DNA from 2 places in the Agromyces endophyticus genome. Region 2 is predicted to be linked to the other one. Evidence: predicted binding sites of a transcription regulator. Region 2 holds the regulator's gene; the other holds the start of a gene.
What was found. The regulator LexA, encoded in region 2, represses DNA repair genes until DNA is damaged. The targets are predictions, from matches to a motif close to TCGAACANNTGTTCGA.
Positions count from the first base shown of each region.

Region 1 (6,324 bases), 1.3 Mb from region 2:
TCGTACGCGGGGAGCGTTCCGGTGAGCTTCAGGTAGATTCCGCGGCCCCGTTGGGCCGTCGTGATCGTGAAGGTCTTGCCGGTCGCGCCTGCGATGTTGCCGTCGGCATACGCCCACTGGTACGAGAACTGGGTTCCCGACGGCCACCCGCCGGCCGACGCCGTCAACGTCGAGCCGACGACGCCGGTACCGGTGAACATCGCGACTCCCGGAGTCAGCGAACCTTTGACGACGGTGCCTCGGACGGCGGTGTCCCACGTCGGCACGTATCCGGCCTTCCGCCCGTCGACGCGCACGCTGAGCTGCTTTCCGACCAGGTCGGCGGTCGGGACGTACGTCGCCGACGTCGCGCCGGTGATCGCCACCGCGTTCGCGAACCACTGGTACGTCACGGCATCGGGCTGGATCTGCCAGGTCGCGGTGACCTGCATCGTCGAACCGACCTGGAGCGAACCGCTGACGTTCAGTTGCGGCATCCACAACGCTGCCGACACGTTCGCGTCGAAGCCCGTCAGCGCCTGGCCGATCCCGACCTCGATGGGCGTCGCCGTGGCGATCTCGCGCTGCAGCTTCCAGTACTGGTCGGGGTAGGTGCCCGTGTTGAAGAGCAGCGTGTACGTACCGGCACGGAGGCCCGTGATGAGGTACTCGCCGTCGGTGCCGATCCGCACGTAGTCGCCTTCGCGCACCCATTCGCCCGAGGCATCCCGTCGCCACGGGAAGACTCCCGCACCGTTCTCAGGCACGCCGGTCAGCTTGCCCGAGATCGTCGAGGCACGAACGAGGGTCATGTCGACGCCGGCGAGCTCCTGACCGTCGGCGACCGTCACCGTCTGCGCCGACGCGAAGTCGAAGCCGTCCTTCCACCAGGCCGTCAGCACGGAGTCGTCGTCCCAGGTCATGAAGCGCAACTTGTAGGTGCCCGCTGCCAGGTACGGGATGGTGAAGTCGCCCTCCGGCGAGATCCACCCACCCACGCTCGCGTTGTCGACCGAAGCCTCGAACGCGCTGACGGTGAGGCCGGCCGCCTCGGGGTCGACGCCCTCGGGCAGGGTCACGTGACCGGAGATGCTCGCCGTGCCGGTACCGACCTCGGCGTGAGCGGGCGGCGCCGAGATTCCGATGGCCGCGAGCACGAGCGCCACCACGGCGCCGACGACGATCCATGCGCGCGGACGCGCGGACAGCAGTGAACTCAAGCGATGCCTCCCAAGCATGCGAGCGCGACCCGGCCCGGCCCGGCACGGTCACGGAAGTAGGGTGGTCGGTCCTGGCCGGGTGCGCCCATTCTCACACAAGCGGAGATCGTCCTCCGCTCCCTCGAGACACGTCGTCATTCGCGGGGCAGCAGCAGCATCCCGTCGACGATGAGCTCGCGGATCTCGGGGAGCAGTTCGCCGGCGAGCGCGGGCCCGTCGACCTCGAGCAGCTGTGCGAGCGCCGCGACGATCGCACCGGCCGCGAGCTCGCCGTCGCAGGCGCCGACGAATGCGGCGAGCGCCGTGCCGGGCGAGATCGTGCGTGCGAACCCGCCGCCCTGGCGCAGCAGCATCGCGGTCGGGTCCTCGTCGCCGGGCCAGTAGTGGCGTTCCTCCGTGACATCGCCCGCGACGGTCAAGTGGACGGCGGCGAGCGACGCGTCGTCGAGCGTTGCCAGCCGGTCGAGCGCGTCGAGGCACTGCGCGAGGTGTCCGCCGAGGCCCGCGGGGTTCGAGCCGATGGCACCGTGCCGTCGCTCGACACGGGCCAGTCTGCCGGTGGCGGATGCCGCTGCTGGGGCATCCGCGTCGCCCGAGCGCCGCACGAGCACGTACCCGAAGCCGACCTCGGTGACGCCGCGCGCCGCGAAATCGTCGAGCCATGCGTCGTACAGGCGGTCGAACGCAGCCGTGCCCGACCGGGTGCCGCCGTCGCGGATCCAGGTCTCGGCGTACTCGGTGACGGGCTGCACCTCGCGCTCGACGAGCCAGTGGTCGAGGTCTCCGGCCCACGAGGCCGCGCGGGCGAGGCCGTCGACGCCGTCGCGGTACTCCCAGTTGGCGAGCAGCTGGGCGACTCCGCCCGGTTCGAGGTGCTCGGCGCAGCCCCGGACGACGGCCTCGACGAGCGCGTCGCCCACCATGCCGCCGTCGCGGTATTCGTACTCGGGCACGCCCTCGGTGCGCGGCGTGATGACGAACGGCGGATTCGACACGATGCGGTCGAACCGCTCGCCGGCGACCGGCTCGAACAGGCTGCCGAGGCGCAGCTCGACGCCGTCGATGCCGTTGAGCTCGAGGTTCATCCGGGCGATCTCGAGCGCCCGCTCGGAGATGTCGGTCGCGACGACCGAGTCGGCGAAGCGCGAGGCGTGCATGGCCTGGACGCCGCAGCCCGTGCCGAGGTCGAGCACGCGCCGCGCGGGCGTCGGCTGCATGAGCCCCGACAGCGTGGTCGACGCGCCGCCGACGCCGAGTACGTGGTCCTCGCGGAGTGCGTGCCCGAGGGCGAGTTCGCCGAGGTCGGAGAGGATCCACCAGTGCGCACTGCCGTGCGCGTCGGTGAACGCGTAGGGGCGCAGGTCGAGTGCGGCGAGGATGGTGGCGCCTTCGCTGCGGATGAGGCCGATCGCGGCCGCATCGTCGAGGCCGAGCTCGGGCAACGCCGCGGCCGCCTCGTCGGCCGGCACCGGCAGGCCGAGCACGAAGAGTTCGGCGAGCACCGCGAGCGGAGCGGACGCGCCGTGCTCGCGTCGGAGGGCGTCGAGCACACGCCGGGCCGGTACTCGTTCGCTGCGGTGGAGCGCGGCAGACGCCGTCTCACCCCAGAGCGCGTCGAGCGCGTCGACGGTGAAGTCGGCGGCTTCGAGGTCGGCGGCGAGGCGAGCGAGCGGGGTCGACGTACGTGCGGAGTCCACCCGCCCATTCAAGCAGTGGCGCCTCGGCCCGTGGGTTGAGGAACGAGCGCAGCGAGCGTCTCGAGACCGCCCGCGCGACCACACGAGTTCTCCACAATCCTCGAACATCTCTTCGAAAATCAGGAGGTTCACGGTAGGCTGATGGCATGCCCGAACCCGCTGGAATACCCGCCCTGACCGGGGTTTCAGCCGCACTCGATCAGGTGTGTTCCGTGTGGGCGGGCGCCGTGCTCGCGGGCGTCGTCGGATCGACGCTCGCAGCTGCTGATGTGCGGGTCATGAGCGATGAGGGGCTCGTCCGGGTCACCGAGGCGTTGGGTGAGTTGTCCCGCCGGGTGCAAGCGTTGCAGGCTCCCATCGCGGCCGAGCTCGCGGCACGGTCACGTCCCGGTACCGACGAGGTCGCCCGCAAGCACGGCTACGCCACGGCCGAACGCCTCATCGCGACCGCCACCGGCAGCCGGCACACCGACGCGGCCAAACTCGTCGCGGTCGGTCAGGCGACCGCACCCCGGGCGTCGTTCACCGGCGAACTGCTGCCGCCCAGGCACCCGCACCTCGCCGACGCACTGGCATCCGGCACGATCTGCGTCGACGCGGCCGAAGTGATCCGCCGCTTCCTCGACCGGGTCGCGCCCCGCGCCGACCGGGCCGAACTCGCCGACGCCGAACGGTTCCTCGTCGAGCAGGCCCCCACCGTCGGAGTCGATGGCCTCCACCGGCTCGTGAAACTCCTCGAAGCCCGACTCGACCCCGACGGCGTCAAGCCCCGCGAAGACGAGTTGCGTGCCGCCCGCGGACTCCGATTCTGGGAAGACCGGGCCGGCATGCTCCAACTCCGCGGCGCATTCGACCCCGTCAACGGCGCCCCCATCAAACTCGCGCTCGAAACCCTGGTCGCCGCCCAACTGCACCAGGCCCGGGGCAGCAACCAGCCGGGCGACTCCGGCGCGACCGGCAGCTGCCACGACGCCACGCCAACGGACGCCGTCGCAGCCGGAGACGCCATCGAGGGCACGCGCAGCGGTGCAGGTACGAACCGCAGCATGAGCCCGGTCGCAGGCGACCGGCCCGACCAGGTATTCATCGAGGACCGCACGATCGTGCAGATGAACGCCGACGCCCTCGCCGACATCGCCCGCACCGCACTCAGCGCTGAGCACGCACCCGCACCCCTCCGACAGACGATGGTCATCGCCCGCGTCGACGCCGACATGCTCACCACCGGGCATGGTCATGGCACGATCGACGGAATCGACCAGCCCATCTCGATCCAGTCCGTGCGCGAACTTGCGATGCACGCCGGCATCGCACCCATCTACCTCGATGAGCACGGCGAGAACCTGCAACTCGGCCGCCACCGCCGCCTGTTCACCCACGCCCAGAAACTCGCCCTCATCGAACGCGACGGCGGCTGCGCCTGGCCCGGCTGCACCCGGCCGCCCTCGCACACCCAAGCCCACCACCTCCGCTGGTGGCGCCGGCACCACGGCCGAACCGACGTCTCCAACGGCGTCATGCTCTGCGCACACCACCACCACCGCATCCACGACGACGGCTGGCTCATCTTCAACATCAACGGCTACGTCTGGTTCATCCCACCCGCACACCTCGACCCCGACCGCAGACCCCGCCCGGGCAACCGCAGAATCCCCACCACCCTGCCCCCACCACCCGACGTACGAACCCTGCTCACCGAGTACGCCGCCGCCTGAGACGCCCCGCACGAGACACCGCCGTGCGCCAGATCGATTCGGGCACGCCCGCGTCGGCCGGGGTCTCCGTCACCGTTGCTCGTCGAGCGTCACCGGGCGCGCGTCTCCCAGGCCGCGGTCGTCGCTTCGACCTCCAGCACGAGGTCGAGCACGAGCGGGAGCGGGCCGAACCCGTCCTCGATCGTGAGGTGTCCGCCACCGGGCACGATGACCCGGTCGAGTTCGAACGCGTCGGCGAACGAGGTCGTGCCGGCCGGGCTGCAGGGGTCGGCGTCGCTCTGCACGACGATCGGCGCCTCGAGGCTCGCCGCGGCGAGCGCCGCCGCGACGCCGGCGCGCGCGTCGTCGTCGGCATCGGTACCGCCCGCGATGAACCCGGCGATCTCCGGCGTCTGCTCGAGGAATCCGTCGGACGGCGGCGCGACGAGCACGACACGTGCGGCCGCCGGCCCGGTGGCATCCGGCCCGGGCTGCACCGCCGGGCACGCTCGATCGCGTACGCGAGCCAGAGCGAGCAGCCGAGGCTGTGCGCGACGACCGTCAACTCCGAGCGGCTCGTCTCGGCGAGCTCGGCCTCGAGCGCCGCGAGCCACCCCTCGCGGGTCGGTTCATCGGCGTCGGGCAGCTGCGGGTAGCGCACGACATGGCCGCGCGCGGTGAGCTCCTCGGCCAGCCAGCGCTGCCAGTGCCCCTCGGGTCGGTGATTCTGCCAGCCGTGCAGGATGAGCACCTCGACCATGTTCGCCTCCTTCATCCGCGGGCACCATTCAAGCGCCTCCTGCGGCGTTGCGCGCGGCGATCGTCACACACCCGTCATCTCCGCGCCATCTCACGTTGCGCCCCGTAACCCGCCTGTCACACGGTGCGCGTAGCGTGAGCGTACGATCGTGACAGCGAGGGAGGGCCGCACATGACGGAGTCACCGGCGCTCGAGCGCCTGCGTCAAGACGCTCGCGACGAGCTCGCCGCCCTCATCGAGTTGCGCTGCCGACTCGGGGAGGATCCGTGGATGTTCCTGCCCGACCTGCCGTCGGTCGACGAGCAGGTCGTCGCAACACTGCGCGAAGAGCGACTCCAGTCCGACGCCTGGGGGCCCGCCCGGTCGCGCGCCTACCACCCGGCGGCGCGCCCCGGTGAAGCCGCGAAGTTCGAGTTCGAGCTGCTGCGCGGCATCGCGATGGAGCATCCCGAGTTGAGCGGCGCCGTGTGGGCGCTGCTCGACCGCGTACCCGCACCCTGGTAGCGGGTCAACCGGTCGATGCGGCCGCCGCGGCGGCATCCCGCCGTCGTTGCACCCGCAGCCAGGTGAAGAACCCGAGCAGCGTGAACGTGCCGTAGAACAGGTAGAGCAGCGCCGACGCGTAGTACCCGGCCGACACGAGCAGCGGTACGCCGACGACGTCGACGGCGACCCAGATGAGCCAGAACTCCGTCCATCCCTTCGCCATGCCCCAGGTCGCGAGCAGCGATCCCATGAAGATCCACGCGTCGGCCCAGACCGGTTCGAACGACCCGAGGGCGCGGAAGATCGGCGTGAGCACGAGCGTCCCGCCGACGAAGACCACGACGAGCAACACGCGCTCCCGGGCGGTCGCCCAGCGCGGGTCGACGGCGTTCGCCGACTCGTGGCGGTGTCGCGACCACTGGATCCAGCCGTAGATCGAGACGGCGATGAACATGAGCTGCCGACCCGCCTGACCCAGCAGGTTGACC
Region 1 covers NZ_CP095042.1:3,203,522-3,209,845, reverse strand. Annotated here, with positions in the region: gene MUN74_RS14550 (hypothetical protein) at 1-1,199, opposite strand, end outside; gene MUN74_RS14545 (DUF7059 domain-containing protein) at 1,334-2,896, opposite strand; gene MUN74_RS14540 (HNH endonuclease signature motif containing protein) at 3,043-4,611, shown strand; gene MUN74_RS19245 (alpha/beta hydrolase) at 4,701-5,087, opposite strand; partial or broken gene MUN74_RS19325 (alpha/beta hydrolase) at 5,156-5,350, opposite strand; gene MUN74_RS14530 (hypothetical protein) at 5,522-5,854, shown strand; gene pnuC (nicotinamide riboside transporter PnuC) at 5,859-6,324, opposite strand, start outside.
Region 1: MUN74_RS14540 (HNH endonuclease signature motif containing protein) is a predicted target of LexA. The motif match lies at 2,997-3,012, and genes of this name have one in related genera.

Region 2 (6,324 bases):
TGGCCCGGGGCGAGGGCGAGCGCGCACCGCTCGAGATGACGAAGTGGTTCGACTCGAACTACCACTACCTCGTGCCCGAGATCGGCCCCGAGATGGAGTTCTCCCTGCACGCAGAACGCCTCGTCGCGCAGTTCGCCGAGGCGAGGGCGGCGGGCTTCGTGACGCGCCCGGTCGTCGTCGGACCGGTCACCTTCCTCGCGCTCGCGAAGGCCGTCGACGGTGCGCCCGCGGGCTTCCGGCCGCTCGACCGCCTCGACGACCTCGTCGCCGTGTACGCGGCGCTCCTCGCCGAGTTCGCCCGCGCCGGTGCGGAGTGGGTGCAGCTCGACGAGCCCGCCCTCGTCTCGGAAGCCCTCGACGTGCCGCGCGGCCGGGTGCTCGCCGCAGCGGCGGCGGCCTACGCCCGGCTCGGCGCGCTCGAGTCGCGTCCCGCCCTGTTCGTGGCCGCGCCGTACGGCGCGCTCGACGAGGCCCTGCCGGTGCTCGCCGCGACGCCCGTCGAGGCCATCGGCCTCGACCTCGTGCGTGGTGCCGTCCCACCGGCATCGGATGCCGCGACCGAGGCCGCCCTCCGCGCCAAGACGCTCGTCGTGGGCGTCGTCGACGGGCACAACATCTGGCGCGGCGACCTCTCGGCCGCCCTCGACCGGGCCGAGGCGTTGCGCGAGCGCGCCGGCGCCGTCGCCGTGTCGACGTCCACGTCGCTGCTGCACGTGCCGCACGACGTCGACGACGAGACCCGCCTCGACCCCCGGCTGGTGAGCTGGCTCGCCTTCGCCGACCAGAAGGTGGGCCAGGTCGCGACCCTCGCCCGGGGGCTCGTCGAGGGGCGCGACGTCGTCGCGGAACCTCTGGCCGCCGCATCCGCCGCCCTGCTCGACCGCGCCGGTGCACCCGGCGTGCGCGTTCCCGCGGTGCGGCAGCGCCTCGCCGACCTCGTCGACGCCGACTTCCACCGCGGCGCCGAGGCCGAACGCGTCGCCGCGCAGGCCTCCCTCGACCTGCCCGAACTGCCCACCACGACGATCGGTTCCTTCCCGCAGACCGGCGAGCTGCGCGCGGCACGGGCGCGCCTCGTGCGCGGCGAGCTCGACGCCGGCGGGTACGAGGCGCTCATGCGCGCGGAGATCGAGCGGGTCGTGCGCCTGCAGGAGGACCTCGGCCTCGATGTGCTCGTGCACGGCGAGCCCGAGCGCAACGACATGGTGCAGTACTTCGCCGAACTGCTCGACGGCTTCGCGGTGACCGAGCACGGCTGGGTGCAGTCGTACGGCTCCCGGTGCACGCGGCCGTCGCTGCTCTGGGGCGACGTCTCGCGCCCGGCGCCGATGACGGTCGAATGGTCGGCGTTCGCGCAGTCGCTGAGCGACAAGCCCGTGAAGGGCATGCTCACGGGCCCGGTCACGATCCTCGCGTGGTCGTTCGTGCGCGACGACCAGCCGCTCGCCGACACCGCGCGTCAGGTCGCACTCGCGCTGCGCGACGAGATCGCCGACCTGGAGGACGCGGGCATCAGGATCATCCAGGTCGACGAGCCCGCGCTGCGCGAGCTCCTGCCGCTGAAGATCGCCGACCAGCCGGCGTACCTCGATTGGTCGGTCGGGTCGTTCACGCTCGCGACGGCGGCCGCGGCGCCCGCGACCCAGGTGCACACGCATCTCTGCTACTCGGAGTTCGGCGTCGTGATCGACGCGATCAAGGGCCTCGACGCCGACGTGACCTCGATCGAGGCGGCCCGCAGTCGCATGGAGGTCGTCGACGACCTCGCAGAGAGCGGCTTCGACCACGGCATCGGGCCCGGGGTCTACGACATCCACTCGCCGCGCGTGCCTTCGGCGGTTGAGCTGCAGGAGCTGCTCGAACGGGCCGCGGCCGGGATCCCGGCAGGCCGGCTGTGGGTGAACCCCGACTGCGGGCTGAAGACCCGTGGCTACGACGAGACGGTCGCATCGCTCGCGAACCTCGTCGAGGCGACGCGGGCGGTGCGCGCAGGGCTGGCCGCCGAACGCACCGGCATCGGCGCGGCAGGCTAGGTCGACGGCGGGCGGATGCCGCGTGCCGGCGTCCGCCCGCCAGTCGTGCCAGTCGTGCCGGCCGAGCCGGCAGTGCCGGCAGTGCGGGCTGTGGCGGGGGGCGACACCGCGGCACCGACCCTGACACGGCCACGCGCACCGACGTCGAGCACTTCGACGACGCACGGCTGGTTCGCAAGGTTCGCCGGGGCGACGCTCAGGCGGGCGACGTACCGTCGACGCATGCGACTCGCGGTTCACGAGACGGGCGCCGGCGCCCGCACGGCCATCCTCATCCATGGCATCATGTCGGACTCGCGGGCGTGGCATCGCGTCACGGGCGAACTCGAGGCGCAGGGGTTCCGCGTGCTCGCGGTGGACCTCGCGGGGCACGGACGCAGCCCCAGGGCCGAGCGCTATTCACCCGCCGCATGGGCCGACGACGTCGTCGAGACGGTCGCGCCGATGCTCGACGGCCAGCCCGACGTGGTGCTCGGGCACTCGCTCGGCGGTCTCGTCGCGAGCCTCGTCGCCGATCGGCTCGCACCGCGCGCCGCGATCTACGTCGATCCGGCCTTCGCGTTCCCGAAGGGTCCGCTCGGGCTCGCCTACAAGCTCTTCTTCGCGATCGCGCCGAAACCCCGGCGCAACGCGCTCGTGCGGATGAACCCGAAATGGAGCGCCGTCGACGTCGACATCGAGCTCGCGACGCTGCGCGACTGGGACAAGCGCACGATCCTCGGGTTCGCCGACACCCGGCCGCTCGTGCCCCCGACGAGACTCGTGGCCCCCAGTCTCGTGCTGCTGGCCGAGAAGAGCCTGCTGATCACCGACCGGGTGGCCGCCGACCTGCGACGGCGCGGCATGACCGTGGCGACGGTCCCGGGCACGGGGCACACCGTGTTCCGCGACGACCACGCGGGCTTCATGCACGCGATCGGGGAGTGGCTCCGGTCGGTCGGCCAGCTGGGCGGGACGGCGACCGCCTGACCCCTCCGGTTCGATCGCGGCCGGCGGCCGTCAGACCGTGCGCAGCACGGCCACGACCTTGCCGAGCACTTCGGCGTGGTCGCCGAGGATGGGCTCGAACGCCGTGTTGCGCGGCAGCAGCCAGGTGTGACCGTCGCGCTGGCGGAACACCTTGACGGTCGCCTCGCCGTCGAGCATGGCCGCGACGATCTCGCCGTTCTCGGCGGTTCGCTGCGAACGCACGACGACCCAGTCGCCGTCGCAGATCGCCGCATCGACCATCGAGTCGCCGACGACCTTCAGGATGAACAGCTCGCCCTTGCCCACGAGCTGGCGGGGGAGCGGGAACACCTCGTCGATCTGCTGCTCGGCCGTGATCGGCACGCCCGCGGCGATGCGACCGACGAGCGGCACCATCGCGGCGTCCGCGACGGGCGCGGGCTCGCCCGCCGACGGTGCACGCTCGTCGAGCCCGGGGAGCTCGATGAGGACCTCGAGGGCGCGCGGGCGGTTCGGGTCTCGCCGCAGGTAGCCGGCCAGCTCCAGCTGGTTGAGCTGGTGCGTGACGCTCGAGAGCGACGAGAGCCCGACGGCATCGCCGATCTCGCGCATGCTCGGCGGGTAGCCGCGGGTCGCGACCGACCGCTGCACGACCTCGAGGATCGCGATCTGCTTCGCGCTCAGGCTCTTGCGGCGGCGTGCCCTGCCGGTCTCGCGCACGTCGTTGTCGCTCTTCACGCTCTCCGCCCCTCGTTGCGATCGCCGCTCGCGATCGGATGTCGGTGGTGTCTGCTGGACTGTTTCCCAGACATTCGAAACTGTATCCGCCGCAGCAGTGCCCGGCAAACATTCGTTCGAGTGTGTCGCGAGATCGGTCGAGGAGAATTCCGCGGGCGAATGCTTGCGACCGAACGCATTCGAATATATATTCGGAACAAAGATTCGCATCCGGCCCTCCCGGCCGAGGGCCGGATGCAGTCCACGCAGGAGGATGACATGAGCGCAGCGATCATGACGACGAGCGACTACCCGGCACGGGCGCGCACCCGGCTCCGGCTGACGCGTCGTGGGCGAGTGGTGTTCACGACCCTCGCGGCGCTGCCGATCGCGATCTGGGTGTTCGCCGCCGCGTTGAACGCGGGCGGTGCGGCCGCCGATCTCACGGGCGGCGGTTCACTGCACTATGTCACGGTCGATGCCGGAGGCTCGCTGTGGGAGATCGCCGAGGCGATCGCACCCTCGGCCGACCCGCGCGACACGATCGCCGAGATTGTGCGGCTCAATCAGCTCGACGGTGCGACGATCGAGCCGGGTCAGCGACTGGCCGTGCCTGCTGCCGGGGAGTAGCCCGTACGCGCCGGCGCGGCGCCTGTCACACGATGTCGCAGTCGTCGTCGGCGCGATCTGCGTGGCTAGGCTGGATCGGTGACGAGTCTCGACGACCTTCCCATCCGCGATGACCTGCGCGGCCGTTCTCCGTACGGCGCCCCGCAGAAGGCCGTGCCGGTCGCCCTCAACGTCAACGAGAACACGCATGCCATCCCCGAAGACGTCGCCCACGACATCGTCGCCCGTGTCGCAGGCGCGATCCTGCGGCTGAACCGCTACCCCGACCGCGAGTTCACCGAGCTGCGCGAGGCGCTCGCGCGGTACCTCGGACACGGACTGTCGCCCGACCAGATCTGGGCGGCCAACGGCTCCAACGAGGTGCTGCAGCAGGTGCTGCAGGCCTTCGGCGGACCAGGTCGCTCGGTGCTCGGCTTCGCACCCACGTACTCGATGTACTCGCTGCTCGCCTCGGGCACCGGCACCCGCTGGATCTCCGCCGATCGCGACGACGACTTCGAGCTGAGCCCCGAGACGGCGGTGGCGGCGGTACGCGAGCACGACCCCGACCTCGTCTTCCTCTGCGCGCCGAACAACCCGACGGGCACGCCGCTGTCGCTGGACACCGTGCGCTCGGTCGCCGATGCCGCACGCGGCATCGTGGTGGTCGACGAGGCGTACTTCGAGTTCGCCGACCGCGGCACGCCGAGCGCGCTCACGCTGCTCGAGGGGCGGCCACGGCTCGTCGTGTCGCGCACGATGAGCAAGGCGTTCGCCTTCGCCGGAGCTCGCGTCGGGTACCTCGCCGGCGACCCGGCGACGATCGACGCGCTGCGGCTCGTGCGGTTGCCGTACCACCTCTCGGCGCTCACCCAGGCGGCCGCGCTCGGTGCGCTCGCGCACGCCGACGAGATGCTCGCGATGGTCGACGACATCCGCCGCCAGCGCGAGCGCATCACGACCGAGCTCGCGCGCCTCGGCTTCGCCCCGCACCGGAGCGGCTCGAACTTCGTGCTCTTCGGCGGCGTCGACGACCCGCACGCGGTGTTCGAGGGGCTCCTCGCACGCGGCATCCTGATCAGGGAGCTCGGCATCCCCGGGCACCTGCGGGTGAGCGCCGGCACCGAGGCCGAGACCACGGCGTTCCTCGAGGCGATCGCCGTCTTCGCGCCGAACGCGACGAATAGGATCGAAGCATGACCGCCCAGTCCCCGTCGCGCACGGCGCGAGTGCAGCGCGAGACCAGCGAATCGAGCATCGACCTGTCGATCGACCTCGACGGCACCGGGGTGAGCGACATCGAGACGGGCGTGCCCTTCTACGACCACCTGCTCACGGCCTTCGCGAAGCACTCGCTCACCGACCTGACCGTGCGCGCGTCGGGCGACCTGCACATCGACGTCCACCACACCGTCGAAGACACGGGCATCGTGCTCGGGCAGGCGATCCGCGAGGCGCTCGGCGACAAGCGCGGCATCTCGCGCTACGGCGACGCGCTCGTGCCGCTCGACGAGGCGCTCGCGCAAGCGGTCGTCGACATCTCCGGCCGGCCGTTCCTCGTCCACACGGGCGAGCCGCAGGGCTTCGAGTTCCACCTCATCGGCGGCCACTTCACCGGGTCGATGGTGCGGCACGTCTTCGAGGCGATCGCGTTCAACGCGGGCCTCACCGTGCACGTGACAGTGCTCGGCGGCCGCGACCCGCACCACATCGCCGAGGCCGAGTTCAAGGCGTTCGCCAGGGCGTTCCGCCAGGCGAAGGCGCTCGACCCGCTCGTGAGCGGCATCCCCTCGACCAAGGGTGCGCTGTGAGCCGCACGAAGCGCGTGGTCGTGCTCGACTACGGGTCGGGCAACGTGCACTCGGCGGCGAAGGCGCTCGAGCAGGCGGGGGCCGAGGTCGAGGTCACGGCCGACCGCACTGCTGCGCTGGAGGCCGACGGCCTGCTCGTGCCCGGGGTGGGTGCGTTCAAGGCGGTCATGGACCAGCTCCGCGCCGTCCGCGGCGACGAGGTGATC
Region 2 covers NZ_CP095042.1:212,332-218,655, reverse strand. Annotated here, with positions in the region: gene metE (5-methyltetrahydropteroyltriglutamate--homocysteine S-methyltransferase) at 1-2,033, shown strand, start outside; gene MUN74_RS01035 (alpha/beta fold hydrolase) at 2,256-3,002, shown strand; gene lexA (transcriptional repressor LexA) at 3,033-3,719, opposite strand; gene MUN74_RS01025 (LysM peptidoglycan-binding domain-containing protein) at 3,879-4,328, shown strand; gene MUN74_RS01020 (histidinol-phosphate transaminase) at 4,407-5,507, shown strand; gene hisB (imidazoleglycerol-phosphate dehydratase HisB) at 5,504-6,118, shown strand; gene hisH (imidazole glycerol phosphate synthase subunit HisH) at 6,115-6,324, shown strand, end outside.